2 regions of the Paenibacillus sp. FSL P2-0322 genome follow, and region 2 is predicted to be linked to the other one. Evidence: riboswitches for the same ligand, from Rfam matches in the RefSeq annotation. Region 2 holds a riboswitch; the other holds the start of a gene.

Region 1 (3,410 bases), 1.5 Mb from region 2:
AATCGCTTGCGCCCATGCTTTGCGAGTCAGAATCAGACCCCCACGCGGACCACGCAGCGTTTTGTGTGTCGTTGTTGTTACAAATTGGGCATGCGGAACTGGACTTGGGTGAATTCCCGCTGCCACAAGACCTGCGATATGTGCCATATCCACCATGAACAAAGCACCTACATCATTGGCAATGGAAGCAAAAGCTTCAAAATCAATAGTACGCGGATATGCACTCGCGCCAGCTACAATCAGACGAGGACGGTGCTTGAAGGCTGCCTTGCGCACTTCATCGTAGTCGATGCGGAAGTTGTCTTCGCGTACACCATAGGCAGCAAAGTTATACAACAAGCCGGAAGCGTTAACCGGACTTCCGTGTGTTAAGTGGCCACCATGCGCCAGATTCATACCCAGTACAGTATCTCCAGGTTTGAGAGCTGCCAGATACACCGCCATGTTGGCTTGTGCTCCAGAGTGAGGCTGCACGTTAGCATGCTCGGCGCCGAACAGTTCTTTCGCGCGGTCACGTGCGATGTCTTCAACGATATCTACATGCTCACAGCCACCATAGTAGCGTTTGTTCGGATAACCTTCAGCATATTTATTCGTCAGCACGGAGCCCATAGCTTCCATTACTGCTTCACTGACAATGTTCTCGGATGCGATTAGCTCGATATTGTGGCGTTGTCGTTTCAGTTCAAGTCCCATTGCTTCCATCACTGCCGGGTCACTTTTACGCAGGTGTTCCATCATGATTGATTACTCCCTCTCCATAGTCAATTGTCGGATATACAAGCAAACGCCTGCTCCTCTGTTGGGTACCTCATCATCAATGCAAAAAAGATTAGTACAAACATGCCGCCATGCCAAATGCTAATCGCAGTTTCCGCCGACTTCTTGCTCCAGACTGTACACCGCCCGTTGTCCGCCAATAAGTGGAGGACGGGTGAACGCTGCTGTCACACGTGCTTCGCCAATCCAGCGAAGGCTTGGGCGAAACGGAACAGCAATGGGTCGCAGATGCATGCCAATCAGCGTTTCGCCGATGTCTATCCCGGCATGAGCCTGCACGTTCGCCGCCAAACACGCGTCGCTCATAGAACGATAGGCGACGGTAGCCATAGAGCCTCCTGCTGTACGAACAGGAACAGCTGCAACCTCCATCAGTCCCAATCGCTCCAGCACAGCCCGTTCAACGACCAGCGCTCGGTTCAAATGCTCACAGCATTGAAACGCCACATCAAAGCCATACTCCCTGCGAACAGACTCTACTCCAGACAACAGTTGCTGAGCCACATCGAGCGCTCCCGCCGTACCAATCCGACTTCCAGCCACTTCACTTGTGCTAACGCCGATAACCAGCAGGCGACCAGCCTTGAGACTGGCTGCTTCTGCGATTTCCCGCACGACAGAAGTGGTCTGTGCTTCCAGCGGAATCTCATGATCTAATTGTTCCACCATTGGAACCTCCTTTGGTTGAACAGCCTCTCAGAGACTAGGCACGGTCTCATGCCCCAAGTTCAACACACTCTCTCCTGATCACAATCTGACTATATTATAGCCGATGTTTCAGATTTCGAGCAGAAAAAATGGAAGAATCTTTAATGGAATCAACTCTCAGCTAAAAATCTGGCATAACTTGTATATGAAAAAAAGAGCAGTCCACACCTATGTGGAATTGCTCTTTTGCCCAGGCGACCGGCCGTATATCCGATGCTCCATCGTGGTTAATCCCACTTTTGTCGCCAGTTACATCGGATTCTCATTTTTCCACCTTATCTTAACGGATTAACCGCCGAAAATCAACAGATTCCGTACAAAACAGATGAGTAATACCAATTTTATTCGGAAGATGCCTTTAGCTTGTCCAGCAGCTTATGCAGTGCCGTACGGATTTCCGCAGCTGTGACATCGTAATCTTCTCGCGAACCGCCAAACGGATCAGAAATATCAAAGCCCGGAATCCGTTGGTGTAATTCAATCATTCGTTCACGCTCCTGCGCCGATAGCTCTTGTCCGAGTGAAGCCATCAACTGCTGTGAAGCATATAAACTATCCAACTCCTGTACATCATTCAACACCGCATCCCGGTTCTCCACATATTCCTTAAGCGTAAATACTTTGCCCGCCGTTTGGGGAAAGCGCTGAATTACGTGCTGTTTATGTCCTTGCGTCAAGGTTAAGATCAGATGCGCCCACCCGGCAAGCCCGTCGCTCAAAGGGGTTGAAGTGATCTGATCGGATATATCATGATCACGTAGAACCGCCTCTGCATGTCGGGATATCGGCGTGCCTTCCATCGCGGCTACTCCCGCAGAACGCACTTCCAGTTCTAGCCCATGCTCAGCAGCCAACTTACGCAGCATCCCTTCAGCCATTGGACTGCGACAGGTGTTCCCTGTGCATACGAATAAGATATTCTTCAACGTTTTCACCCCCCGTATGTTAAAAAAATATATAAACAGAGGATTACTATAATTCTAATCCCTTACTATAATCCTGCATTTATTTTACACTGTCTACGCTAAAATCAAAACATAAACATAAAGCCGAATGCCAGCAAAATGGCACCGCCCACTGCTTCTCCATAATCTCCTAGATTGCGGCTGACCTTGCGACCCAGCAACAGGCCCAACATCGCCATTGCTCCCCCGCAAAAACCAAACGCCAGAACGGACAGCACCAGATCACTCTGGAACATACCCAGTGACACTCCTACAGAAAATGAGTCAACGCTCACCCCAAGTGCAAACAGCAAAAGGCCTAAAGGCGAACGATGATCCAACACCTGTACGCCGTCCCCTTTAAAGGAATTATACACCATATGCCCGCCCAAAAGGATGAGTAGCCCCCCTGCGAAGTAGGCCGTCACATGACCTAATAAAGAACTCATATAATGGCCTGTGAACATTCCCAGCAATGGCATCAGAATGTGAAAAAAGCCAATAACAGTACTGATGCGCAGCACGTCTCGCAGGCGTATCCCCTTCATGCCGATCCCTACGCCCAGCGATAACGCATCCATTCCTAGCGCTACCGCCATGATCAGAATCGTTACAACCTGCCCGGCATGGGCAGAGGCTGCCAGCATACTCCATCCCTCCATTATCCGTCTGTTCTTGTACACGTTATGCGGACAAGGGGCAAATCAGTACAAGCATACACTGAAAGTGCCCAATACCAAGACGAGGAGAGGAGAAATTTAATATAAGAGGCTCTGATTCGACAGAAGCTACAAGCGGACGATTCGGTGACCTGCCGCTTTAAGCAGGCGGTTCATGACGGCGTCTCCCAATCCTTTCGGCGGACAGGATTCCGACAAAATGTAGGTGACGCAGTCCTCGTCGCAGCGGCGCAGCACGCCGTACAGGCGCTGCGCTGCCTCATGGAGCGCGTCCAGCTTGCCTAACGTGTAGACGCGC
Region 2 (3,410 bases):
ATTGCAGACTGCTACTTACTGTGATCGTGGTCGCCTTTTGAAGTAACGGTGTCGCTTCATGTGCTTTTTCCAAATTATAATTTGGCACTTTTGGGCTCAAGTGATGAACGTGATGAAATCCGATATTGCCCGTAATCCATTGCAATACTTTAGGAAGCTTGTAGTAAGAACTGCCTTCTACGGCCGCATTAATATAGCTCCACTCTTCATCGTGCTCAAAATACGAATCCTCAAATTGGTGTTGTACATAGAACAGCCAGATTCCCAACATACCAGATACAAAAAAGATAGGTGCCTGTACGAGAAGGAAGGCCTGCCATCCAATAGCCCATGACAACAGTGCATACAAGGCAACGATGGATATATTCGTCACATAGGTGTTCATTTTTTCCTTGCGTTTGGCTGTCTTGATATTAAACCGATAGGAAATCAAAAAAGTATAGATCGGACCTAGTCCAAACATAACCCAAGGATTTCGATATATGCGATAGGCCAGCCGTGTCCATGTGGAAGCCTCTGTGTACTCTTCTACCGTAAGCACCCACATGTCACCTGTGCCTCTTTTATCCAGATTACTGCTGGTTGCATGGTGGATTGCGTGACTATTTTTCCATTGGTGATAAGGGCAGAGCGTAATAATACCTGTAATCGTTCCCACAATGTCGTTCAGCTTGCGGCTTTTGAAGAAGGATTGATGACCACAATCATGAAAAATAATAAATGTCCGTACCACAAACCCCGATGCAACAATGGCAATTGGAAGTGTCAGCCAGTACGAAACCGACAGACTAAGATAAGCAGCATACCACAATAGGATCAGTGGACCCAAGGTATTGATGAGTTGCAGAACGCTGGATTTTGTGTTTATTTTCTCGTAGGGAGCCATATTTTTTTTCAATTGGGCTAATGGGAGTTGTGTCATACTCATTATGATCCTCCTTTAAAATGACGCCTATACCTTGATCCTGTTAGGCGTACATGTTGATCTAATCTCAGTATAAGGTAAAGCCTCTAGGCGCTGTAGTCATAAACGTCAGCTCGGGTATATGACATTTGTCATATAGACAAGTAACACAACCCGTTTTCCAAATGTTCGCGGGTTTCTTTTCTGAGGATTATTTGTTAAAATATAAGACATAATAACGCTGTATGTGACTGGCGAAGTCAGTGGAATGAACCACGAGGGAGCATACAAAAAAAGCGTACCGTTCGCCTGGGAGAAGTATTTGCAGAGGATTCGTCTGTCTTGACGACCTTGTGCAAATACTTTTTTTCGTTTTAAGACCATGACACCCTGTTGATAAATCATGCGATAAATTCAGAGGAGGCACGGACTATGGCTATAATCATGAAATCCAAAGAAGCAGCTGAGCAAGTATATGCAACGATCCGTTCACAGGTAGAAAAAATGAAGCAGCAAGGACACCGTCCCCATCTGGCGACCCTATTGGTAGAAGGCGATCCGGCATCTGCATACTATGCCCGGACCAAGCAAAAAATAGCGGAGAAGCTGGGCATCTCATTTCATCTCCATACTTTTGATCGTCATGTTAGCGAAGCCGAGCTACTGCACCTGATCGGCAGTCTGAACGATGCATCCCATGTACATGGCATTATGCTGGAACTGCCGCTTCCCCAACATCTTTCTGCCTCCGTTATTAAACAATCCATCGCCCCCTACAAGGATATTGATGGAATAACACCTGATAACAAGCTGGCTACCGTAACAGGTGACGCCGGACTATATCCCGCAACACCTCAAGCCTGTATCGAGCTGCTCAAGCATTACGGTCACACCTTGGCAGGCAAAAATGTCACGCTCGTGGGCATCGGGCAGACAGTGGGACTTCCCCTTTTCCACATGTTGCAAAGAGAAAATGCCACCGTTACCGCCTGTCATGCAGGTACGCGTGATATTGCAGAGCATCTGAGCCATGCAGACATTGCCTTCGTCGCAGTCGGATGCCCTGATGTGATTACGCAGGATATGGTCCATCCCGGTCTGATTCTCGTGGATGCAGGAATTAACGAGACACTGGAAGGAAAAATCGTGGGTGACGCTGCTTCAAACGTGGGTGAAAAGGTACATGCCATTTCTCCGGTTCCCGGCGGTGTCGGCACCTTAACGACTGCGATTTTGTACAAAAATCTGCTCAAAGCGATACATCTGCAACACTACTCCAGAGAGGTGGTCTATTCATGAGTGAACTGTCTTGGAACAATTCCATCGGACATTTTCTGAAAGAGGCTGCAAGTGCAGCGCCTACCCCCGGCGGAGGAAGTGTATCCGCACTAGCTGCGGCACTAGGCGCGGCTATGACCTCCATGACCGCCAACCTTTCACAAGGAGAAAAATATGCGCACATCCATGAAAAAATCACGGACGTCATTAGCAGCATGGGAAGATTGTCTACACATTGTGAGGAACTAATGGTCGCAGACATCCAATCCTTTGAACAGTACATGACCGCGCTGCGTTTGCCCAAGGAAACAGACGAAGAAAAGCGCTATCGTACCCATTCCTTACAGACAGCGGTGATCGCTGCCATTGAGGTACCCATGCGCCTGCTGGAAGTATGCCGGGACGGATTATCGCAAGCCTATAACATTGTGGAAATGTCCAATAAAAATGTGATTTCGGATCTTGGCATCGGCGCGATCCTGTTCGAAGCAGCAGCTCAATCTGCCCTGCTTACCGTCGACATTAACCTTGCTTCGCTGAAAGACTTGGATGTCAAATACTCCTATGAGACCAAGACAGCCGCACTCATCCGTGAAATCGGACAAATCAAAGACCAAACCTTGTTGATGGTGCGCAGTCGAATAGCGAATTAGTCTGCTCATAACCGCGTTTAACCTGTTCCAACCAACATATTTCTGCTTACTCGTTAAAAGAAATAGCCTCCAAATCCATCTCTAATCGTGGGTTTGGAGGTTATTTTATTGAAATTCATACATTTTGGAAAACTTTTCTATATTATATACGTCTATGGATAGGGGGATATTCTCGAAGGTATCATTTTTTATCTTATACACATTGATCAGAAATGAGGAAAATCGTATGAAAAGACGGACTCTATTACTCAGTATAATCACGTTATTGTTATTCAGTTCTAACGCGTGGGCGAACGAAAAGGAGTCTACATCCCATATTCGTTCCTATGATTCTGGGAGTCTGATTCAATCCGATGGAAGCTTGTGGCTGTGGGGCTATAATCAATCCGTACCGACTCGTGTAGAGGGTAAGTCGGACGTTGTAAAAACATTTTCTAATATCATCAACGAGGGCGATCTGGTATTTTCCTTACAAGACCACTCTGCTTGGTATGTGCCTAGAAATAATATTGCTGAATCCGTGAAATTCGTTCCTCTGGAAGGATTACAGAACCTCGCAGCTGTAAGTAGTTTGA

What was found. A riboswitch is a leader RNA that binds a small molecule or an ion and turns the genes downstream of it on or off. The one in region 2 is predicted to bind ZMP and ZTP.
Region 1: it holds a riboswitch for ZMP and ZTP, as region 2 does, so the genes downstream of both, MKY24_RS24615 (TIGR01440 family protein) here and MKY24_RS04615 (bifunctional 5,10-methylenetetrahydrofolate dehydrogenase/5,10-methenyltetrahydrofolate cyclohydrolase) in region 2, are expected to answer to the same signal.

What each region holds. Positions count from the first base shown of each region.
Region 1 covers NZ_CP150243.1:5,571,440-5,574,849, forward strand. Annotated here, with positions in the region: gene glyA (serine hydroxymethyltransferase) at 1-741, opposite strand, end outside; gene MKY24_RS24615 (TIGR01440 family protein) at 862-1,449, opposite strand; ZMP/ZTP riboswitch at 1,670-1,751, opposite strand; gene MKY24_RS24620 (low molecular weight protein arginine phosphatase) at 1,830-2,414, opposite strand; gene MKY24_RS24625 (manganese efflux pump MntP family protein) at 2,519-3,079, opposite strand; gene MKY24_RS24630 (L-threonylcarbamoyladenylate synthase) at 3,221-3,410, opposite strand, start outside.
Region 2 covers NZ_CP150243.1:1,009,454-1,012,863, reverse strand. Annotated here, with positions in the region: gene MKY24_RS04620 (fatty acid desaturase) at 1-928, opposite strand, end outside; ZMP/ZTP riboswitch at 1,142-1,226, shown strand; gene MKY24_RS04615 (bifunctional 5,10-methylenetetrahydrofolate dehydrogenase/5,10-methenyltetrahydrofolate cyclohydrolase) at 1,337-2,203, shown strand; gene MKY24_RS04610 (cyclodeaminase/cyclohydrolase family protein) at 2,200-2,835, shown strand; gene MKY24_RS04605 (stalk domain-containing protein) at 3,062-3,410, shown strand, end outside.